4 regions of the Rhodopseudomonas julia genome follow, and region 3 is predicted to be linked to each of the others. Evidence: predicted binding sites of a transcription regulator. Region 3 holds the regulator's gene; each other region holds the start of a gene.
The links. Region 3 encodes PhoB, which activates phosphate uptake and scavenging genes when phosphate is short. Its sites were predicted from a motif close to TGTCATNNANCTGTCAT; they were not measured.

Region 1 (5,451 bases), on a different contig from region 3:
CAGCGAATCCGTGAACCCGACGAGCGCGTGCTTGGCTGCGCAATAGGGCGCCTGCAGTGGGATCGAGCGATAAGCGAGCGCCGAGCCCGTCTGGACGATGGTGCCGTAATTGCGCGGCTGCATGCGCTTGAGGGCGGCCAGTGTTCCGTGCACGCAGCCGAGATAGGTGACTTCGGTCACGCGGCGGAATTCCTCCGGCGTCGTCTTCGCGACCGGCGCCATAACCGTCACCATCGCGACGTTGATCCAGATGTCGATCGGGCCGAAACGCGCTTCCACCTCTTCGGCAGCCATATCGACCTTCTCGGCATCCGCCACGTCGATTGGAAAGATCATTGCTTCGCCGCCGAGGACGCGCACCTCTTCGGCCGTTTCCTCCAGGCGTCCACGATCGCGCGCGATCAGCCCTATGCGCGCGCCATCTCGTGCGAAACGCCTTGTCACGGCGCGCCCGACACCGGCTGAGGCTCCCGTGATGACGACCGTCTTCTCGGTTCTGGCCAAGTCTGTTTCCTCTTTGTCGTGATTGGTCACGCACCTTCAACACGGTGCGGGAAAAAAGGTTCGACGCGGGGACTGGCCTCGCTCTGGCGTGATCTTTGAGCGGAGGCGCGACATAGAAACATCGAGCTTGCCGGCCGAAATGCGCTCCGTCGTCATGCTCTGACGTCGTGGCCTGCATCCTCACAGCCGGAGGCTCTCTGCCGGGGGCGCGATCGGACGAGATCACGGGGTTCATGCGCGCTGTGGCCCTTGCTGAGGCTTTAGGGCTACGAACACCACCACGACATCGAGAGCCTTTTCGTGCCGGGCGGTCCGCTCTTTCGCCTCTCGGAGCATGCGGTGATCTTCGTTTCGTTCTACTGGGCCATGACCGGCATCCACGCCATCCATACGGCGATCGGGCTCGGTACCTGGGCGGTCGTGGCGCTTCTCGTCCATCGCGGGCGCGTCATTCCCGACAAGACCGGGAGGATCGAGGTCGCAGGCCTCTGCTGGCATTTCGCCGATACGATCTGGATCATCCTCTCCCCACTTCTCTACCTCGTGGGACGGTCATGAGGGCGTCGACGCGGAGCGGTCGGTGTGCTCCCGGCTTTTGTGAGCTTCTCTTTCCGGAGGTCGTCGTCTGGGCGGCGCTGATGGCGCTCTTCGTCCTCACCTTCAGCGATTATTCTACGCGTTGAAGGTTGCCGCGCGACGGCGCTGGCCTCGATGCTTCATACTTCTGTCATGGCGGCGACACTGCGCTTTTGTGCCGGGCGCTTATGCGAGGCATCGGCGCTGTGCCGCCCGCTCTGTCATCGAGGAAGGTTCCGCCTATGAAGCACATTCTCGTTCGTTCAGCTGTCGCTGCCGGCGCCCTCCTTGGCGCAGCCTGCGGCTTTGCAGCCGATGCGCTTGCCCAGGATGCGCGGCCACAGGCCGAGCTCGGCCCGCGGCCCTTCTATCTCGTCAACGACATGGACGAGGGAGAACTCAAAGACGCCCTGAAAGCCTGTGAGGAGGGGCCCTTCTACCGCACAGCCTTTTCCATCGGCCATCGGGGTGCGCCGATGCAGTTCCCCGAACATACCCGCCAGTCCTATCAGGCGGCGGCCGTGATGGGGGCGGGTGTCATCGAATGCGACGTCGCCTTCACCAAGGATCGCGAGCTGGTCTGCCGGCATTCGCAATGCGATCTCGCCACGACCACCGACATTCTCGCCCATGACGATCTTGCCGCGAAATGCACGACGCCGTTCAGCCCGGCCTCCGGCGATAAGAAGGCGGAGGTGACATGCTGCACGTCCGATCTGACGCTCGCCGAGTTCAAGTCACTCAAGGGCAAGATGGATGCCGGCAATCCGGATGCGACGACGGTCGAGGAATTCATGGATGCGACGCCATCCTGGCGCACGGACCTCTACGCCACGAATGGCGAGTTGATGTCGCACAAGGAATCGATCGCGCTGTTCAAGGATCTCGGGGTCAAGTTCACCCCCGAGCTCAAGGCGCCGAGCGTCGAGATGCCGTTCGAGGGCGATTACACCCAGGACGATTACGCCCAGCAGCTGATCGATGAATATAAAGAGGCGGGCGTCGATGCGAGCGACGTCTATCCGCAATCGTTTCAGCTCCGCGACATTCTCTACTGGATCAAAAACGAGCCGGAATTCGGCAAGCAGGGTGTCTTCCTCGACGATCGCGACGAGACGCTCGAAGGCTTTGATGCCAACAATCCGGAGACATTTGAGCCGTCGATGCAGGATCTCGCCGAGGATGGCGTGAAGATCATCGCACCGCCGAGCCATATGCTTCTCACCCTCGACGAGGCGGGAGAGATCGTGCCCTCCGCCTATGCGAAAGAGGCGAAAAAGGCCGGACTCCAGATCATCACCTGGTCGCTCGAGCGTTCCGGCACGCTCACCGACGGCGGCGGCTATTACTATCAGTCGGTCAAGGATGCGATCTCCCATCCCGGTGACGAATACGAGGTGATCGACGTTCTCGCTCAGGATGTCGGCGTCATTGGCATGTTCTCCGACTGGCCGGCGACGGTCACCTATTACGCCAATTGCATGGGCCTGGAGTGATCCGACCTAGCCGCGCCGCGGCAGCCAGCTTCGGGCCACCCGACGAAGGCTGCTGCGGTGTGGTCCTGTGCTGCTGGCGGCACGTTGGGACGAGGATTTCCGCACGACGCATCCGTCTAATCGCCCGGCTGTAGCCGCTGGCGTGAAGCGCACGAGCTCCAGGCCGGGAGGGAGAATGTGCTGCTGCAGGTACTCGGTCGTCATGAACATGAGCCCCCAATCCTCCGTGGTGGCACCTTCGAGCTTCCCGAGGTCGCCCTGCGTGCGCACCGTGGTGTAGGGCCGGAAGAAATGCCCGTCTCCGCGCAGGCCGGCGATGACGGCTTCCAGGAAAGACACCTTGTCCGGAAACTCGCCGTTGGCGATGTTCGGGTATCGTGGCCTTGGAAAGTCGAAGACGAGCCTGTTTGCCACGTCGTGCGGGCCATGGATCGTGAAGAAGAAATGGCCGCCGGGCTTCAAGATCCGCGTGATCTCTTCCATCCATGCGCGTGCCGCCCTCGGTGAAAAGTGCGTCCAGATGCTCTTGGCATAGGCGAGATCGAAGCTTGCCTCGTCATAGGGGAGGGGCGGCTCCTGCTGCGAGACGGCAAACTCGGCGCCTGGGACGTTCTCCTTCGCCCATTCGATCGATGAGGGGACCGGATCGGCTCCGAAAACCTCCAGACGATCCAGGCCGGCGCGGGTGATGACGGCAGTATTGCGTCCACTGCTGCAGCCGAAATCGAGGATACGGCCTTGCAGCTCGGCGCCGGCGAGCTGCAATTCGGTGAGCGTTCTGTCGGTGTTGACGAAGTCGTAGAATAGGTTGTCACCTCCATCGACGAAATGGACGCCTTGCGGGGGCGTAAGATCCAGCTTCGCCTTACGGAGCCGATCTTTATCCGCTGTCTCAACGAAGGCCTTGAGCCGGGTATAGGCGTCGAGAGCGCTTACCACGCCTGCGCCTGGCTCAAGCGAGCGGAGGATGGGTAGGGTTGCGATCGGCTTCCAATCCGGCCCCTCCATAGTCAGGTGGCCTTGGTCGTCCAAGTGAATGCGGTCGGCGAATTTCGAAATCAGTGCGACAAGCAATTGTCGCTCGACATCAACCACTTCCATTTATCTTCTCGGGCGGTGCTTGGGCTTTCTCAACGTTGATCGACCCGCTGGATGGGAATGCGCCGGCAGCGAGGGATCTTTGGATGATGCCTCAGCGGAGCATGTTCTTCCAGTGTGACGAGAGGGCAGGATCATGCGGGCGATGAGGTTGCCGGGCAGGATCCCTACGACTCTCCTAGAGGTCGTCCGCCTCGATGACGATCTCCATGCGTTCGGCGGCGAAGCTCGTCAGCGACAGGTGCAGAGGCATGCCGTTCGGTTCGACGTTGAGCGATTCCGTCACGAGGACGGTCGCCCCGCGCGGCAGGGCGAGCTTCTCGTTTTCGGCGGGCTCTGCGGGCCGTGCACGTACCTTGGTCCAGCGGCGCACATAATCTTCGACGCCGTGATGAGTGAGTGCCCGGGTGATCGATCCGGTCTCGGCGTAGATCGCCACGAGATTGGGAAAGCGTTTGGCAGAAAACCAGCTTCTTGCCGTTGAGATCGGCACCCCGTCGGCCACGCTCAAGGTTTCGAGCGTGATGAGCGGCGTGCCTTGCGCGAGTTTCAGATGGTCGGCGAGCCAGAGGGGTGCCGGCTCGATGCGGCTTGCGATCAGGCGGCCGCCCGGCGCGCGCGCCTGACGGCTGACGATCTCGGAAAAGCGGGTGCGCCGCGAGATCGGATAGGCGAGGCGCTCCGACGTGACGAAGGTGCCGCGGCCCTGGTCGGAGCGCACCAGCCCCTCTGCGGCAAGAGCCGCAAGCGCGCGGCGGAGCGTGTGGCGGTTCACGCCAAAACGCTCCGACAAAGCGGTTTCGGAGGGCAGGGCCGTGTCGGACGGCCAGCGGCCCGAAAGCACCTCGCCGCGTAACAGATCTGCGATCTGGCGCCACAGCGAGACGCCGGCTCCGCGATGCACATTCTCCATCGTCGTTTTCGTCTCCAGGCGTGCGACCGTCATCGTTGTGTCAAACTTGTGCGCGTATTGTATGCTTGTATATAACACTAGACAAGTCGAACCTTGAGGATCACGCAATGGCATACAGCGCCGGTGCAACTCTCGATCCGGACGCGGCCATTGCCGAGGACGCGAAGGTCGCCGCGGAAAAGCTCAAAAGCCGGCGGCGCGACGTGCTCTCCATCCTCGTGCGCGCCCGTGCCGACGAACTCGACGGGGCCTTGAACGCACTTGAGCCAGCGCCTGAGTTCGAAGTGCTGCGGGCCCCGGAATTCGGTCTTGCCATGACGCGCGGGCGGATCGGCGGCGGTGGCGCAGCTTTCAATCTGGGCGAGGTGACGGTGACGCGGACGGTCGTTCGGCTTGCGAGCGGCGAGGTGGGCTATGGTCACATCCTCGGGCGCGATCGCAAGCGGGCGCATCTCGTCGCCGTCTTCGACGCTCTTTGGCAGAGCGGGGCGACGCGCACCTTCGTCGAAGATCGACTGGTAGCCCCAGTTACGGCGCGCGCCGCCGAAGAGGATCGTTTTGTACAAGCGAAAACGGCGGCGACCCGGGTGAATTTCTTCACGATGGTGAGGGGAGAAGATTGATGGCAGACGCGCTCGGCGGTGGTTTCAAGGATCCGGTTTTCGCATCGCAGGCGGTGTTTCGGCGGCTTCTCGATGCTCTCTCGCGGCCTGGCCGCGTGGTCGACATGCCCCAGCTTGTGGGACCTCCGCATCCCTTAAAGCCGGCGGCAGCCGCCGTTCTCTCGGCGCTTGCCGATGCTGATACTCCGGTCTTTCTCGACAAGGTGCTGAACGCGAGCGGCGAGGTGCGCGGATGGGTCGG
Region 2 (5,451 bases), on a different contig from region 3:
CGCCGATGCCGAAATCGAGCGACTTGTCGCATTTCAGCACATCGTCGAGCGAGTTGATCTTGTCGTTGTCGGCCTGCGTGATGAGAACCGACCAATAGCCGGGGTTGCCTTCCACATCGACGGTCTGCGCGAAGATCTCGCCATTGGCGCGATCGACCGCTTCCATCGCGGATTTGTTGCCGTACCAGGCAACGTCGACCTTGCCGAAGCGCATGCCTTCGATGACGCCCGCATAATCAGAGGCGAAGAAGGCGTTCACCTTGAGGCCCGTCTGTTCGGACATATTCTCCAGGAACGGATCCCAGACCGTCTTCAGGTTCTGGCTCGATTCCGTCGAGATGATGCCGAAGTTCAGTTCCTTCTGGTCCTGCGCAAAGGCGCCGGAGGTGCCGAACGCAGCCAGGAGGGCAGCGGCGGCAATACCTTTCGTCAGTCGATTCATGTCTCACTCCTCGATTGCTCCGCCGCGGGGGGCGGGAGTTCACCGCCTCGTGGCGGATCAAGTCACAGCCAATTGGCGGGCTATCTTGGCGACAGCAGGCTCGGGGCGCTTCGCTGGCTGCGGCTGTTCGGCCGGCGCGCCCGGCAGAACGAGCTCCTCGCTCGCATCGCCATAGATCTCGCGCAGGAAATCGTTGGTGAGAGCCGCGGACGGCCCGTCGAAAGCGACCTCGCCATTCCGCAAAGCCAGGGTGCGCGGGCAATAAAGGCGCGCATATTCCACCTGGTGCAGCGAGACGATAACGGTGATGCCGTCGGCGCGGTTGATCTCGCCGAGCGCTTCCATCACGCGCCGCGCGGACGATGGATCGAGCGAGGCGATCGGCTCATCGGCAAGAATGACCTTGGCACCCTGAACGAGAGCGCGGGCGATCGCGGCCCGCTGCTGCTGGCCGCCGGACAGCGTGGAAGAACGCTGCCGCACCGTCTCGGCAATGCCGACGCGGGCAAGGGCGCGCATCGCCTCTTGCTGTTCGGCTTTAGTGAACAGGCCGAATGTGCCGCGCCAGGCCGGCACGCTGCCGAGACAGCCGACAAGCACATTGGTCAGGACAGACAGACGCCCGACCAGATTGAACTGTTGAAAAATGACGCCGATCTCGCGACGGATGCGGCGTGCATCGCGCGAAAGCCGGCCCTCCGACTGCATCACCTGGTCGAGCACAGTCACGCGGCAGGCGTCTCCGCTGCCCCGCTCAAGACCGGCGATATGGCGGATAAGCGTGGATTTGCCGGAGCCGGAAGCGCCGATCAGCGCCACCATCTCACCCGGTGCGACATCGATACTGACATTGCGCAAGGCGAGCGTCTTGCCGTAGCGCTTCGACAGCTTCTCAACACGGACTGCAGGGACATTCAAAGAAGCGGTTACGGGCATCGGCCTCACCTGCCCGCCTGCCGGGCTGATCGATAACCGTTCCCTAACAGCCGACCTTATCGCTCCGATTTCGCTTTCATGACATTTCGAAGTCGGTGGGAAAGCCCCCGAGATGAAGTGCCAAGAGACTGATCAAATTCCGTTTTCTTCGTACTTTGTCAGAAATGCTTCGACCGAAAGCGCCCGGAAATCGGCAAGTGCCACACGAAGTCGCGCATGCGGCCAGTCCCACCACGCAAGTCCCTGGAGCCGGGCCGCGACCTCTTCGGGAAATCGCCGCTTGATGAGGCGCGCAGGCACGCCCGCCGCGATTTCATAGGCGCCGACAGGTCGGGAGACGACCGCGCCGGCCGCGATGATCGCCCCATCGCCGACCCTCACACCGGGTAGAAGGATGGCCCCATGGCCGATCCACACGTCATGACCGATGACGACCGAATTGTCGCCACGCCAGGCGAAAAAGTCCTCGTCCGGCTCGGCATCCTCGAAATAATCGTCGGAGCGATAGGTGAAATGATGCTGGCTTGCCCGCCACACCGGATGGTTGGAGGCGTTGATACGCACGTTCTGAGCAATCGAGCAGAACTTGCCGATCGTCGCGCGTGCCACGTTGCCGTCCTCGGTGATGTAGGAATAATCGCCGAGGTTTGAGTTCTGGAACTGCGTGCGCGCGCCTATCGCCGTATAGCGCCCGAGGCGACTGTCCTTCACCACCGCATCCGGCGCGATCAGCGGCGTTTCCGAAAGCTTCGTCATGCGGCGAGCCCGGGAGAGAACGCGCTCACGTCGATCTCACGATCGGCCACGGCGGCACGCATCTCGCCATCATGAAAGATGCCGAGGAAGCTGCGCCCCGCCGCCTTTCCCTCCGCAATCAAGGCAACCACCACATCGCGGTTTTTGGCATCGAGCGAGGCCGTCGGTTCGTCGAGAAGCAGGAGCGGATGGCCGGCGATGAAGCCCCGGGCGATGTTCACCCGCTGCTGCTCGCCGCCGGAAAACGTGGCGGGTGGCAGGTGCCAGAGCCGTTCCGGCAGGTTGAGGCGGGCAAGAAGCGCGTCGGCGTTGGCGAGCGCCTCCTCACGGGACGCGCCGCGCTCCACGAGCGGTTCGGCGACGAGATCGCGCGAGGCGACGCGCGGCACGACACGCAGGAATTGACTGACATAGCCGAGCGTGTCGCGACGAACCGCCAGCACACGCCGCGGATCGGCAACGGCGATGTCGGTCACATCCCCCTCGCCGGCGACACGGATCGTGCCGCGATCGGCTGAATAATTGCCATAGATCATCTTGAGGATGGAGCTCTTGCCGGCACCGGACGGCCCGCCGAGCACAACGCATTCGCCGGGCATCAGGGTGAAGGAGACGTTCTCCACCACGGGGATATGGATGCCGCCGCGCAAATGCATCGTGAAGCTCTTGGCAACGTCGGCAAGTTCAAGACGGGGCTGCATCGCTCACACCTGCAAGATCGAAGAGACGAGAAGCTGCGTATAGGGCGCATGCGGATCGTCGAGGACACGATCGGTCAGCCCCTCCTCGACCACCTCCCCCGCCTTCATCACCATGATGCGGTGGGAGAGGAGCCGGGCGACGGCGAGGTCGTGCGTGACGACGAGCGCCGCCATGCCGAGATCGGCAACGAGCGCGCGGATGAGATCGAGGAGTCTCGCCTGCACGGAAACGTCGAGCCCGCCCGTCGGCTCATCCATGAAGACGAGCCGTGGCGCCGTGACGAGGTTGCGGGCAATCTGCAGGCGCTGGCGCATGCCGCCGGAAAAGCCGCGCGGATCGTCGTCGATGCGGTCGGCGGGCACTTCCACGCGTTCGAGCCAGGAGAGCGCCGAGCCGCGGATGTTGCCGTAATTTCGGTCGCCGATCGCCATAAGCCGCTCGCCGACATTGGCACCAGCTGAGACGTTCATGCGCAGGCCGTCGGCCGGGTTCTGGTGCACGAAGCCCCAATCGGTGCGCATCAAAAAGCGCCGCTCCGCCTCGCCGAGCGCCGCGAGATCGCGCACGACGCCGTCGCGCATGCGGTAGGAAACTTTGCCCGAGGAGAGCGGCAAACGTCCGGCAAGGCAGTTCAACAGAGTCGTCTTGCCGGAACCGGATTCACCGACGACCGCAAGCACTTCACCCGGATAGAGGTCAAAGGAGACGTCGCGGCAGCCGACGCGCGGCCCGTAGAAGCGCGTCAGCCCATCGACGGTGAGTAGCGGCGCATCGCCCGACAACGCGCTCATTCGGCCTCCTCCAGCGCCGCGCCGAGAGGACCGCGATGCCCTTCCTCACGTCGGCCTTCGCAAAAATCGGTGTCGGAACAGACGAACATGCGCCCGCCCTGGTCGTCCAAAATCACCTCGTCGAGATAGACGCCCTCCGCACCGCAAAGCCCGCAAGGTTCGGAAAAATGCTGCACCTCGAAGGGATGATCCTCGAAATCCAAGCTCTCAACCCGGGTGAAGGGCGGGATCGCATAAATGCGCTTCTCCCGCCCAGCGCCGTAAAGCTGCAGGGCCGGCGAATGGGTCAGTTTGGGATTGTCGAATTTCGGAATGGGCGAAGGGTCCATGACGTAGCGGTCCTCGACCTTCACCGGATAGGCATAGGTCGTGGCGATATGGCCATGCCGGGCGATGTCCTCGTAGAGCTTCACATGCATGAGGCCATATTCTTCGAGCGCGTGCATGACGCGCGTTTCCGTCTCGCGGGGTTCGAGAAAGCGCAAAGGCTCCGGGATCGGCACCTGGAAGACGAGGATCTGCCCGGCTTCGAGCGGCGTTTCCGGCACGCGGTGGCGTGTCTGGATGATGGTCGCGTCGGCCGTATGGGTTGTGGTGGCGACGCCCGCGACCTTGGCGAAGAAGGCGCGAATGGAGACGGCATTGGTGGTGTCGTCGGCGCCCTGATCGATGACTTTCAGGACGTCGTTGGGGCCGAGAACGGAGGCCGTCACCTGCACGCCGCCGGTGCCCCAGCCATAGGGCATCGGCATTTCGCGGCTCGCAAACGGCACCTGATAGCCCGGGATCGCCACGGCCTTCAGGATGGCACGGCGGATCATCCGCTTCGTCTGCTCGTCGAGATAGGCGAAATTGTAGGGGGAGTCGGCAGGGGCGTTCATTCCGCCGCCTCCCGATCTTCCTGCCCGTCCGTGACGACGCCACGCCCCGCCTCGAACTCCGCTCGCAGCCGCCGGATCAGCTCCAGTTCGGCCTGGAAGTCGACGTAATGCGGCAGCTTCAGATGTTCCACGAAGCCCGTCGCCTGGACGTTGTCGGCATGCGACAGCACGAATTCCTCGTCCTGCGCCGCTGCCGTCTGATCTTCGCCGAGTTCGCGCGCCCGAAGTGCCCGGTCGCAAAGCGCCATCGCCATCGCCTTGCGCTCCGCATGTCCGAAGACGAGGCCGTAGCCACGCGTGAATTGCGGCGGCGCTTCAGCACTGCCCTTGAACTGATTGACCATCTGGCACTCCGTCACCTTGATGCGTCCGACGGGCACCGGAAAATCGAGGCCCGGCACGTCGATCTCGACATCCACCTCGCCCATGCGGATCTCCGCCGCGAAAGGGTGCGAGCGGGCAAAGCCACGCTGCGTGGAATAGCCGAGCGCCAAGAGAAAGCCTTCATCGCCGCGGGCGAGCGCCTGCAGGCGGAGATCGCGGCCGGCCGGAAACGACAGGGGCTCGCGCGTGAGATCGGAAGGCTCATCTTCGCCCTCGGGATCGGGCTCGATCAGCCCGGCCTGGCCGAGAAGATCGGTAACCCGGGGCATCGCCTCCGTTCCCGGATCCTCGGCGCTCACCGCCTCCTCGACCGTTTCGTCCTCCTCAAGGGTTGGATCGAGAAGTCGGTGCGTATAATCGAAGGTGGGCCCAAGAAGCTGCCCACCCGGCAGATCCTTGAAGGTCGCCGAAATGCGCCGTTCGACAAGCATCGTGTCCGTCTCGATCGGCCGTGTCGAACCAAAGCGCGGCAGCGTTGTGCGGTAGGCGCGCACAAGAAAGATCGCTTCGACGAGATCGCCACGCGCCTGCTTGATCGCAAGCGCCGCAAGCCGGCGGT
Region 3 (5,451 bases):
ACGAAGACCGTGGCACCGCTCGGGGGAGAGAAGCTTGAGGCGATTTTGATGCGGCACTTCTCCGGGGAGGGGGCAAGATGAGTTTTCTGCCGCAGGAAATCATCCGCAACAAGCGCGACGGCACGGCGCTGAGCGCCGACGAGATCGCGTTCTTCATTCAGGGACTGACCGACGGCAGCGTCACCGAAGGACAGGTGGCGGCGCTTGCCATGGCCGTTTTCTTCCGCGGCATGGAAGAGGCTGAGATCGTGGCGTTGACGCAGGCGATGACGCGCTCCGGCGACGTTCTGACCTGGCCGGAGGCGGACGCGCCCGTCCTCGACAAGCATTCGACCGGCGGTATCGGCGACAATGTCTCGTTGATGCTGGCCCCGATCGTGGCGGCCTGCGGCGGACTGGTGCCGATGATTTCCGGGCGCGGGCTCGGCCATACCGGCGGCACGCTCGACAAGCTCGATTCCATTCCGGGTTATAAGACGCAGCCGGATCTTGCGACCTTCCGCAAGGTGGTGGCGGAGGCGGGCTGCGCCATCATCGGCCAGACCGGCGATCTCGCCCCGGCCGACAAGCGTTTTTATGGCATCCGCGACGTGACGGCGACGGTGGAATCGGTGCCTTTGATCACGGCGTCGATCCTGTCGAAGAAGCTCGCGGCCGGGCTTTCCGGCCTCGTCCTTGATGTGAAGACCGGCACCGGCGCCTTCATGGCCGATCCGGCCGATGCGCATCGTCTCGCCGAAAGCCTGGTGACGGTCGCGAAGGGCGCAGGCCTTCCCGCGGCCGCACTCATCACCGACATGAACGAGCCGCTCGCTTCGACCGCCGGCAATGCGGTGGAGGTGCAGAACGCCGTCGACTTTCTGACCGGCCGACATCGCGACCCTCGGCTTGAGGCCGTCGTCATCGCGCTCGTCGGCGAGATGCTGAGGCTGGGCGCGCTCGCGTCTTCCGCCGAGGCGGGCGAAGAGATGGCGCGGACGGCGCTTGCGAACGGCGCGGCGGCCGAGCGCTTTCAGAAGATGGTGAGCGCGCTCGGCGGACCCGCGGATTTCGTCGAAAACCCGGAAGGCCATCTGCCGAAAGCGCCGTTTACGCGCTCGGTCGGCTCCGCCAGTACGGGCTATGTCGAGGCGATCGACACACGCGCGATCGGCGTCGCCGTGGTGACACTCGGTGGCGGCCGGCGCCGGGCGGAAGATACGATCGATCATGCCGTCGGCGTGACGCAGCTTGCCGCGATCGGCGACGAGGTGGGCCCGGAGCATCCCCTGGCGCTCGTCCATGCCCGCGACGAAGAGGCGTTCGCCGATGCCGCACATGCGATCAGGCGAGCCTATCACATCGCCGAGACACCGGTTTCGGCCAATCCACTGATTGTCGAAAGGCTGCAATGATGGCGCGCGGTTTCTTCCTGGTGATGGATTCCGTCGGCATCGGCGGAGCGAAGGATGCGGCGGAATTCGGCGACGAAGGGGCCAATACGCTCGGCCATATCGCCGAGCGCTGTGCCGAAGGCGAAGCCGACCGCGACGGGCTGCGGCAAGGCCCGCTCAACATCCCGAACCTGAACCGGCTGGGGCTCGGGCGGGCCGCGGAGGCGGCGTCGGGCGCCTATCCGGCCGGTGTCGAGCACGTCGCAGAACCCGAGGCGATCTGGGGCTTTGCCCGCGAACGCTCGCGCGGCAAGGACACGACGACGGGCCATTGGGAGCTCGCCGGCTGCCCGTTGCGCGAGGCCTGGGGTTACTTTCCGACAAGCGAGCCGGCGTTTCCGGCGGAGTTGACGGAGGCGCTGATCACGCAAGCGGGGCTTCCCGGCATTCTCGGCAACACACATGCCTCCGGCACGGCGATCATCGCCGAACTCGGCGAGGATCATGTGAAGACCGGCAAGCCGATCTGCTACACCTCGGCCGACAGCGTCTTCCAGATCGCCGCGCATGAGGAGGCTTTCGGGCTCGAGCGCCTCTACGAGACCTGTCGCATCGCCAGAAAACTCTGCGACCCGTACCGCATCGGCCGGGTGATCGCGCGCCCCTTTACCGGCGACAATGCCGACACGTTTGTGCGCACCGGCAACCGGCGCGATTTCTCCGTGCCGCCGCCCGCGCGCACGCTTCTCGACGAGGCGAAGGAGGCGGGACGCGACGTCTGGGCGATTGGAAAAATCTCCGACATTTTTGCAGGTCACGGCGTGACGCAGATGCTGAAGGCGCCGGAGAACGAGAGCCAGTTCGACAAGACGCTGGAGGCGGCGCGGGCGGCAAAGGACGGCGATCTCATCGTCACCAACTTCATCGACTTCGACCAGATTTACGGTCACCGGCGGGATCCGGCCGGCTATGCGGCGGCACTCGAAGCCTTCGATCGGCGCCTGCCGGAGCTCTTTGCGCTTTTAAAGCCGGGCGATCTCGTCATCCTGACGGCCGATCACGGCAACGACCCGACCTGGACGGGCACCGACCACACACGTGAAACAGTGCCGGTTCTGGCCTTCGGGCCTGGCATCGAAGGGCGCCGGGCGGGAGAGCTTTCGACCTATGCCGATGTCGGCCAGACGCTGTCGGCGCATCTCGCTTTGCCGCCGCTTGCGGCGGGCGCGAGCCTGATCTGAGGCGATTTCGCCGGTGAATATCGCCTTTCGGTTCCAGGCAGCGGGTTGACCTTGGTGCCGTGACCCATTTCACCCAGGGAGAGACAGAAGCCGCCGACGAACGACAGACGAGAAGGAGAGGGGCGTGGACGCTTCAACGAGACGAGATGTGACCGTCGTCGATCATCCGATGGTTCAGCACAAGCTGACGATCATGCGCGACAAGGCCACCTCCACCGCGAGCTTCCGCCGTCTGTTGCGCGAGATCGCAGCACTTTTGACCTATGAGGCGACACGCGATCTGGAATTGACGACGACGACGATCGAGACGCCGCTCGCCACGATGGAGGCGCCGACCTTGGCCGGCAAGAAGCTCGTCTTCGCCTCCATCCTGCGCGCCGGCAACGGCCTTCTGGAAGGTATGCTGGATCTGGTGCCGGCGGCGCGCGTCGCCCATGTCGGGCTCTACCGCGATCCGGAGACGCTGCAGCCGGTGGAATATTACTTCAAGGCGCCGGAAGATCTGCACGAACGCGTCGTCATTGCCGTCGATCCGATGCTGGCGACGGCAAATTCGGCGATCGCCGCGATCCGGGGCCTCAAGGAGCGCGGGGCGAAGGATATCCGCTTCGTCTGCCTGCTGGCCGCGCCCGAAGGTGTGGAGCGCTTCCGTGCCGCCCATCCCGACGTGCCGGTGGTGACGGCCGCGATCGACAGCCATCTGAACGAGCACGGCTATATCCTGCCGGGCCTCGGCGATGCCGGCGACCGCATGTACGGGACGAAATAGGCCGCGGCTCAGGTCGTAACGAACTGCTCGTTGAGCGCGTAGCCGGCGCCGCGGACGGTGCGGATCGGGTCGCGCATGCGGCCGCGGTTGATCGCCTTTCTGAGGCGGCCGACATGCACATCGACCGTGCGTTCGTCGACATAGACGTCGCGGCCCCAGACGCCGTTCAAGAGCTGCTCGCGGGTGAAGACCCGCCCCGGGCTGCGCATCAGGAATTCCAGAAGCCGGAATTCCGTCGGCCCGAGATGGATCTCGCGGCCCCCGCGAAACACGCGGAAGGTGCCGCGGTCGAGTTCGAGATCGCCGGCGGCGAGCTTGTCGGCGACCATTTCCGGACGCGTGCGGCGCAGGAGCGCTTTCACGCGGGCCATCAGCTCCGGCACCGAGAAGGGTTTGACCACGTAATCGTCTGCGCCGGTGGCAAGGCCGCGGATGCGCTCGTCTTCCTCGCCGCGCGCCGTCAGCATGATGACGGGGAGTTTTGAGGTGGCCTCGCGCATTCGAACGCGTCGGCAGAGTTCGATGCCGGAGAGGCCCGGCAGCATCCAATCGAGAACGAGGAGGTCGGGCGCCTCTTCCAGAAGGCGCAACTCCGCATCGTCGCCGCGCCCCACCGTATCGACGGAATAGCCTTCCGCCTCCAGGTTGTAGCGCAGAAGCAGCGTCAGCGGTTCTTCATCCTCGACGACGAGAATCCGGGGCACCTGCATGGCTCACTCCGTCAACCCGCGGACGGCGCAGTCGCCGCGCGTTCCATCTGCTTGCCGGTGACGAGATAGGTGATCGTCTCGGCGATGTTGGTGGCGTGGTCGCCGATCCGCTCGATGTTCTTGGCGCAGAAGAGAAGATGCGTGCACATGCCGATATTGCGCGGATCTTCCATCATGTAGGTGAGCATCTCGCGAAACAGCGACACATACATGGCGTCGATCTCGTCGTCGGAGCGCCACACCGAGATCGCCTTCTGCACGTCGCGCGAGCCATAGGCGTCGAGCACGTCCTTGAGCTGGCGTAGGCCGAGGCTCGCCAGATGTTCGACACCGCGGCGAAGCTGGTGGTTCATCCGCTGATCCTCGATGGCGAGCGCGCGCTTGGCGATGTTCTTGCCGAGGTCGCCGACGCGTTCCAGATCGTGCGAGATGCGGATCGCGGCGACGGTTTCGCGGAGATCCTGGGCCATCGGTTGGCGCTTGGCGATGACGAGGATCGCCCGCTCCTCGATCTGGTAATGCATCTGGTTGATCTGGCGGTCGCCGAGGATGACGTCCTGGGCGAGCTGCGAATTGGTGCTCAACAGCGCATTCACGGCATCATCGAGCTGCTGTTCGACGAGGCCTCCCATTTCGGCGATGGAGCGGGCAAGTTCCCGCAATTCCTCGTCATAGGAGGTGACGATATGTTCAGACACGGGGCTCATTCCTCTCCCGGTTAGCCGAAGCGGCCGGTGATGTAGTCCTGGGTGCGTTTGTCGGTCGGATTGGTGAACATCATGTCCGTCGGCCCCTCCTCAACCAGATAGCCCAGATGGAACATGGCCGTGCGCTGCGAAACGCGCGCCGCCTGCTGCATCGAATGGGTGACGATGACGATCGTATAGTTTTCGCGCAATTCGTCGATCAGTTCTTCCACCTTGGCGGTGGCGATCGGGTCGAGCGCCGAGCACGGCTCGTCCATCAAGATGACTTCCGGGTTCACGGCGATCGCCCGGGCGATGCACAGGCGCTGCTGCTGACCGCCGGAGAGACCGGTGCCGGGTTCGTCGAGCCGGTCCTTGACCTCGTTGAAGAGGCCGGCGCGCTGCAGGCTGGTTGCGACGATCTCTTCGAGCTCGCGCTTGCCGGAGGCGAGGCCATGGATGCGCGGCCCGTAGGCGACGTTCTCGTAGATCGATTTCGGGAACGGGTTGGGCTTCTGGAAGACCATGCCGACCCGGGCCCTGAGCTCCACGACATCAAGCGACTTGTCGTAGATGTTTTCGCCGTCGAGCGTGATGTGGCCGGAGACGCGGGCGATGTCGATCGTGTCGTTCATCCGGTTGAGGCATCTGAGGAAGGTGGACTTGCCGCAG
Region 4 (5,451 bases), 400 kb from region 3:
CTGGGCGATGAGGCCGACGCCAATGCCGACGGAAACGCCGATCAGGACAACGAAGAGAAGGCTCGTCCAGCGGAAGCGCCACAGCATTGCGCGCACCAGCGCGAAGGGCCTGTAGCCTGTGACGACGACAAGTCCGGTGAGGATCGCAGGCGAAAGCAAGAGAAGGAAAAAGAGCGCGTCCTGGATGCCGGGCGCAAGCTCGCTCCACCAATCGGTTGCGGCATCAAGCATCGCGGAGGGCCTCGCCTACGAGGCACCCATCGGCCACGTCGATGAGGCGGTCGACGGACTGATGCACTTTGAGGTCATGGCTCGCGACGATGAGGGTGCGTCCGCTCTCGCGCGTCATCTGGATGAGGTCGTCGACGAGCGCGTCGGCCGCTGCCCGGTCGAGGCTCGCCGTCGGTTCGTCGGCGAGAATGATGGAGGGTTCGGCGGCGAGTGCACGCGCCACGGCAACGCGTTGACGTTCGCCGCCGGAGAAGGTTGCAACCGTGCGCGCATCGTCTCCGCTGAGGCCGAGCCTTTCGAGCGCTGCCCGCGCGCCTTCGCCGATATTTTGGCGCCGCTTGCGGACATAGGCGCCGGCAAGGCTCGCATTCGCCTGTGCGCTCAACTCTTCGAAGAGAAGGAAATCCTGAAAGATCATGCCGATATGGGCGCGGCGGAAGGCGGCGCGTCCGTCCTCTTTCAAAGCGGAGATCTCCGTCTCGCCCCAGCGCACGGAGCCTTTGGCGATCGGCACCAGTCCTGCAAGGGCGAAGAGAAGCGTGGATTTGCCGGCGCCTGATGGCCCGCGGATGGCGATCGCCGTGCCTGCGGCGACGTCGAGCGCGTCCGCCTCCAGGATGCGGCGGCCGCCCTCACCCTCGACCTTGAGACCGGAAACGGAGAGGGAGAGCGTCATCGTGGTCAATCGCGGGCGTAATGGGATTCGACCGTGCGCACGCGGCTGACGAAGCCCGTCTCGGGGTCCTCATAGGTGCCGAGCTCGAGCGTGCCTTCCACGATGATCGGAACGTTGTAGGGCACGACGTCGATGACGCGTTTGGTGTAGACGGCAAGGATATCGTCCGGCCATTCGGCTTCCGTCTCGCAAAAGGGGCAGACGGCCATCGGCCGCTTGGTGAGCACGAAGAAGCGCGATTCCGCCTTGAGCGGGGGCGCCATATAGCCCCGCACTTCGATGCGCTCCCTCTCCATCCTCTGCGCGAGATCGGAGAAGGAGAGGTCCTTGTTGTAGAGATCGCGCATACGCAACGTCTCTGCGCGGGCGCGGGAAGGGCCGACGGCCACCGCCGCAGCGACAGCGGCAAGCAGAGTTCGCCGGTTGATGAGGGGTTCGTTTGGCATGGCGCCACCGTAGCCGGGCTTTGTGACAGCTGAGAAAAGCTGGCGCGGGTGCGACACCGTTTTCGGGTATGGCGCGCCCTTGCCGCAATGTGTGTCAGTCACGCAAGAGGCCCCGGCGGTTGCCGGAGCCTCCCTGGGAGCGAGATGCCGTTCTCGGGCATCCGTGATTGCCGCCTATTCGGCGTTCGCCGCGTGGTTCATCACGTGGAAGATGTAGTTCTGCTCGATGACGCCATCGAAGAGATGCGCGAAGGGACCGCGCGCCCACACCGCCACGTCCTCGCCGGAATGGCTTTCCGACGACATCGGGATCAGAGCCTGCTGCACATATTCGGAATCTTCCGCCTCTTCCTCGGTGAGGTCGGGGCGGGAACCGGAATAGCTCTTGTCTTCCTGCTCTTTCAGGACGGCGCCAGGGCCGTTCAGGAAGCCGATGACGGTGAAGGGTTTGCCGTCGTCGCCGAGAACCGGCTCGTCGGCATGTTTCACCTGGCCCTTGCCGATATCGTAGCAGAGCCCGAGGATCGGCGAGCCGCGTCCGCAATAGCCGTTGAGTGCGATCGAATGCTCATGGTCGGCCGTGACGATGATGAGCGTATCTTCCGGGTTGGTCATCGCAGCTGCGGCGGCGACCGCATTGGCGAATTCCACGCCGTCGGTCACGGTGCGGAAGGCGTTGCCGTCGTGATTGGCGTGATCGACGCGACCAGACTCGATTTCGAGATAATAGCCATCGTCATTCTTGGAGAGATAATCGATGGCCGTCTTGGTCATCTCGGTCAGAGACGGCTCGTCGGCTTCCGTGCGGTCGTGCTCGTACTTCATGTGGCTGTCCTCGAAGAGGGCAAGCACAGGCGTGTCGCCGTCGAGGTTGAGCGCCTTTGCGGTCTCCGTATTCCAGGCGTACTGGATGCCGGCGTCCTTGGCTTCGTCGACGAGATTGTGTCCGTCCTTGCGTTTGCCCTTCTTGCCTTCTTCGTCGGTCACGGTTTCAGGCAGGAAATAGCGACGGCCTCCGCCCATGGCGATGTCGACGACGCCCGCCTTCATCTGGTCGACAAGCTGCGTCGCTATGTCGGTGCAGCCTTCCGGCGCTTCGCCTTCCCAGTTGCGGTTTGCCGTCTTGGCATAGGCCGCAGCGGGCGTCGCATGGGTGATGCGCGCCGTCGTGACGACGCCGACCGACTTGCCCATCTCGCTCATCAGTTCGGAGAAGAGCGTCAGCTTATTGCCTTCTTCCGAGGCGCATTCGTCATGAACGGCGTTTTCGCTCAGATTGATGGTGTTGAAGACCTGCTTCACGCCGGTGTTCATTGAGCCGGCCGTCGGCGCGGAATCGGGCGTCTGGGCGTTGATGTTGTAGGTCTTCACGAGCGCCACGTTCGGAAAGTCCTGATAGGCCTCGTAGGGAAGCACGTGCTCAGAGCCGTATTCCCCGTTCTGCTGGCCGGCATAAAGCCGAATGGCATAGTTCGTGCCGACACCCATGCCATCAGCGATGAACAGAATGACGTTCTTGGCGCGGTTGGTGTTCGGCTGATGTTCGAGGCGCTGATTGAGAGCCGCCTCCGCATCGGTGTACCAGCTGCTGTTGCTCTGGACGATGTCCTGGGCAAATGCAGCGGTGGATCCGAGCGCAAGCGCTGCGGAAGTCAAAAGGATGTTTCGAAACACGACCGTCTCCATGCGGAATTCCTGCGGTCGCATTCCTTAACCAAGCCGGATGACAACCGGACGATTGCTCGGTGACAGCCCGACGACGCTTGAACGCGCTTTATTTCTGCCGCTTTGGCCGGTCTTCGCGGCGCGCGGCTGTGTGCGATACGGCTGTGGCGGGTTTCAGGCGCGGCTGACCAGACCGTCTGGCGGCAGCCCGTCGCGGACGCGGCGGAGATTCTCTGCAACGACGCGGGCACCGGTGATGGGATCTGCACAGGTGGCGACATGCGGCGTCAGGATGAGGTTCTTCGCGTTGAAGATTGGATTGTCGGCATCCGGCGGTTCGTTGCGCAACACGTCGAGCGTGGCCCCCGCGAGATGGCCGCTGTCGAGGGCCGCAATCAGATCGGCCTCGACGAGCTGTGCCCCGCGTCCGACATTGATGAAGTAGCTTGCCGCCGGCATGCGCGCGAAGAAAGCCGCATCGTAGAGATCCAGGGTCTCCGGTGTGAGCGGCAGGATCGCGACGAGGATTTCGTTTCGGCCAAGAAAGGCGTCGAGCCCGTCCGGGCCGTGGAAACTCGTCACGCCCTTGAAGGATTTCTCGCTGCGCGACCAGCCGGCGACGTCGAAGCCTGAAGCGGCGAGCGCCTCGGCGACGGCACCTCCGAGACCCCCGAGACCGAGCACGCCCACCCGGCGCTCGGCCGCGGGTGTACGGGGGACCTCCTCCCAGTATCGGGCGCTCTGCCACCGGGCGAAGACATCAAAACCGCGGTGGTAGTGGAGAACCGCGTGCAGGACGTATTCGATCATGCCGGCCTTTTGGCCGGGCTCGATGAGCCGCACCACCGGCAGATGGTCGGGAATGTCCGGATTGGAGGCGATCTGGTCGGCACCGGCGCTCAAGAGATGGATGCAGCTGAGATTGGGGAAGAGCTCGAAAGCCCGTGGCGGGATCTGGAAGACGAGAAGGGCGTCGATCTCATTCGGATCGCCGACATTGGGCCAGACCCTGAGCTCCGCTCCCGGCAGCTCAGCCGCGAGCGCCTTGCCCCAGGCGACAGGATCTGCCGTCTGACTGTGAAAGACGATGCGCATGGGTCAGACCGTCGGAGAGGCGGGACGGCGTGTCATCCCTCGCGCTCCACCGTTTTCGCAGTCGGGCGTGCCGCAAAGGCCGGTGGGTCGAAGGCGGTGATCTCCGGCACCTCTCCCTCGAAGCGCTCCACCTCCACGAGGCAGGATTGGGCGCTCGGCCCCTGGCCGAGGCGCGATGTGCCCTCATCGCGGGTGAGAACGTTGGGATTGCCGTGCTTGTCGAGGCTGTCGGGTGCGGCCGGGTCGAGCGGATCGTACCAGGCGCCGGTGGAGAGCTGCACCACGCCCGGCCGCAGCGCATCGGAAAGCCGGACGGCAGCGAGACAGGCACCTCGGGTGTTGAAGACGCGCACGATGTCGCCGTCGCCAATGCCGCGTGCGGCGGCATCGTCCGGATGCATGCGGATCGGCTCGCGGCCGTGCAGTTTGTGGGCGCGCGAATGGCTGCCGGAATCATACTGGCTGTGGAGCCGTGTCTTCGGTTGGTTGGAGAGGAGATGGAGCGGGAAGCGGATCGCCGCGGGGCTCTCGAGCCATTCGCGCGGTTCGAGCCAGGCGGCGTGTCCCGGGCAGTCGTCGTAGCCGAAGCCGTCGAGCGTCTCGGAAAAGAGCTCGATGCGGCCGGAAGGTGTCGGCAGCGGGTTCGTCTCCGGATCGTCTCGGAAGTCGTCGAGAAGGTTGCGATCCTTTGCTGGCGCAGGAAAGAGGCAGAGCCCGGTGCGCCAGAACGTGTCGAAATCCGGCAAATCGAGCCCAGTTTCGCTGCCGCGCTGGCGGGCGATCCCGTAGAGATGGCGCAGCCATCCTTCCTCGTTGCGACCGTCCGTGAACGCTTCTTCCACCTTGAGGCGAGCGGCAAGACCGGTGAAGATGGCGAAGTCGTCGCGCGTCTCGCCCGCCGGTTCGGCGATGCGATGCGAGGCGGAAATGAACCGGTCGCGGCTTGCGGCTGCGATGTCGTTGCGCTCAAGCGCGGTCGTTGCGGGAAAGACGATGTCGGCATGGCGGGCGAGCGGGTTCCACCAGGATTCATGCACGATGATCGTTTCCGGTCGCTGCCAGGCATGCCGCAACCGGTTCAGATCTTGATGGTGGTGGAAGGGGTTGCCCCCGGCCCAGTAGACGAGACGAATATCGGGATAGCGGCGGCGTTCGCCGTTGAAGTCGTAGGTTTCCCCAGGGCCGAGAAGCATGTCGGCGATGCGGGCAACTGGGATGAAGTCTGTGATAGCGTTGTTGCCCTGCGGTAGCGACGGCCAGGACATCTCCGGCACATCGTTGCCGATGCCGTTGACGGATGCGTAGCCGAAGCCGAAGCCCCCGCCCGGCAGACCGATC

Region 1: J2R99_RS10525 (glycerophosphodiester phosphodiesterase family protein) is a predicted target of PhoB. The motif match lies at 1,219-1,235, and genes of this name have one in related genera.
Region 2: phnC (phosphonate ABC transporter ATP-binding protein) is a predicted target of PhoB. The motif match lies at 1,446-1,462, and genes of this name have one in related genera.
Region 4: J2R99_RS02645 (alkaline phosphatase) is a predicted target of PhoB. The motif match lies at 3,099-3,115, and genes of this name have one in related genera.

Annotation. Positions count from the first base shown of each region.
Region 1 is NZ_JAUSUK010000002.1:293,982-299,432, forward strand. Features, by position in the region: gene J2R99_RS10510 (SDR family oxidoreductase) at 1-504, opposite strand, end outside; gene J2R99_RS10515 (cytochrome c oxidase subunit 3 family protein) at 844-1,062, shown strand; gene J2R99_RS10520 (hypothetical protein) at 1,059-1,187, shown strand; gene J2R99_RS10525 (glycerophosphodiester phosphodiesterase family protein) at 1,323-2,576, shown strand; gene J2R99_RS10530 (class I SAM-dependent methyltransferase) at 2,583-3,677, opposite strand; gene phnF (phosphonate metabolism transcriptional regulator PhnF) at 3,853-4,620, opposite strand; gene phnG (phosphonate C-P lyase system protein PhnG) at 4,695-5,210, shown strand; gene phnH (phosphonate C-P lyase system protein PhnH) at 5,210-5,451, shown strand, end outside.
Region 2 is NZ_JAUSUK010000002.1:299,956-305,406, reverse strand. Features, by position in the region: gene phnD (phosphonate ABC transporter substrate-binding protein) at 1-442, opposite strand, end outside; gene phnC (phosphonate ABC transporter ATP-binding protein) at 500-1,378, opposite strand; gene J2R99_RS10570 (DapH/DapD/GlmU-related protein) at 1,511-2,134, opposite strand; gene phnL (phosphonate C-P lyase system protein PhnL) at 2,131-2,835, opposite strand; gene phnK (phosphonate C-P lyase system protein PhnK) at 2,839-3,627, opposite strand; gene J2R99_RS10555 (alpha-D-ribose 1-methylphosphonate 5-phosphate C-P-lyase PhnJ) at 3,624-4,508, opposite strand; gene J2R99_RS10550 (carbon-phosphorus lyase complex subunit) at 4,505-5,451, opposite strand, start outside.
Region 3 is NZ_JAUSUK010000001.1:958,295-963,745, reverse strand. Features, by position in the region: gene J2R99_RS04480 (purine-nucleoside phosphorylase) at 1-81, shown strand, start outside; gene deoA (thymidine phosphorylase) at 78-1,394, shown strand; gene J2R99_RS04470 (phosphopentomutase) at 1,394-2,614, shown strand; gene upp (uracil phosphoribosyltransferase) at 2,739-3,383, shown strand; gene phoB (phosphate regulon transcriptional regulator PhoB) at 3,392-4,087, opposite strand; gene phoU (phosphate signaling complex protein PhoU) at 4,105-4,791, opposite strand; gene pstB (phosphate ABC transporter ATP-binding protein PstB) at 4,812-5,451, opposite strand, start outside.
Region 4 is NZ_JAUSUK010000001.1:560,152-565,602, reverse strand. Features, by position in the region: gene J2R99_RS02660 (FtsX-like permease family protein) at 1-231, opposite strand, end outside; gene J2R99_RS02655 (ABC transporter ATP-binding protein) at 224-907, opposite strand; gene J2R99_RS02650 (hypothetical protein) at 913-1,353, opposite strand; gene J2R99_RS02645 (alkaline phosphatase) at 1,528-3,027, opposite strand; gene J2R99_RS02640 (2-hydroxyacid dehydrogenase) at 3,193-4,113, opposite strand; gene J2R99_RS02635 (molybdopterin-dependent oxidoreductase) at 4,146-5,451, opposite strand, start outside.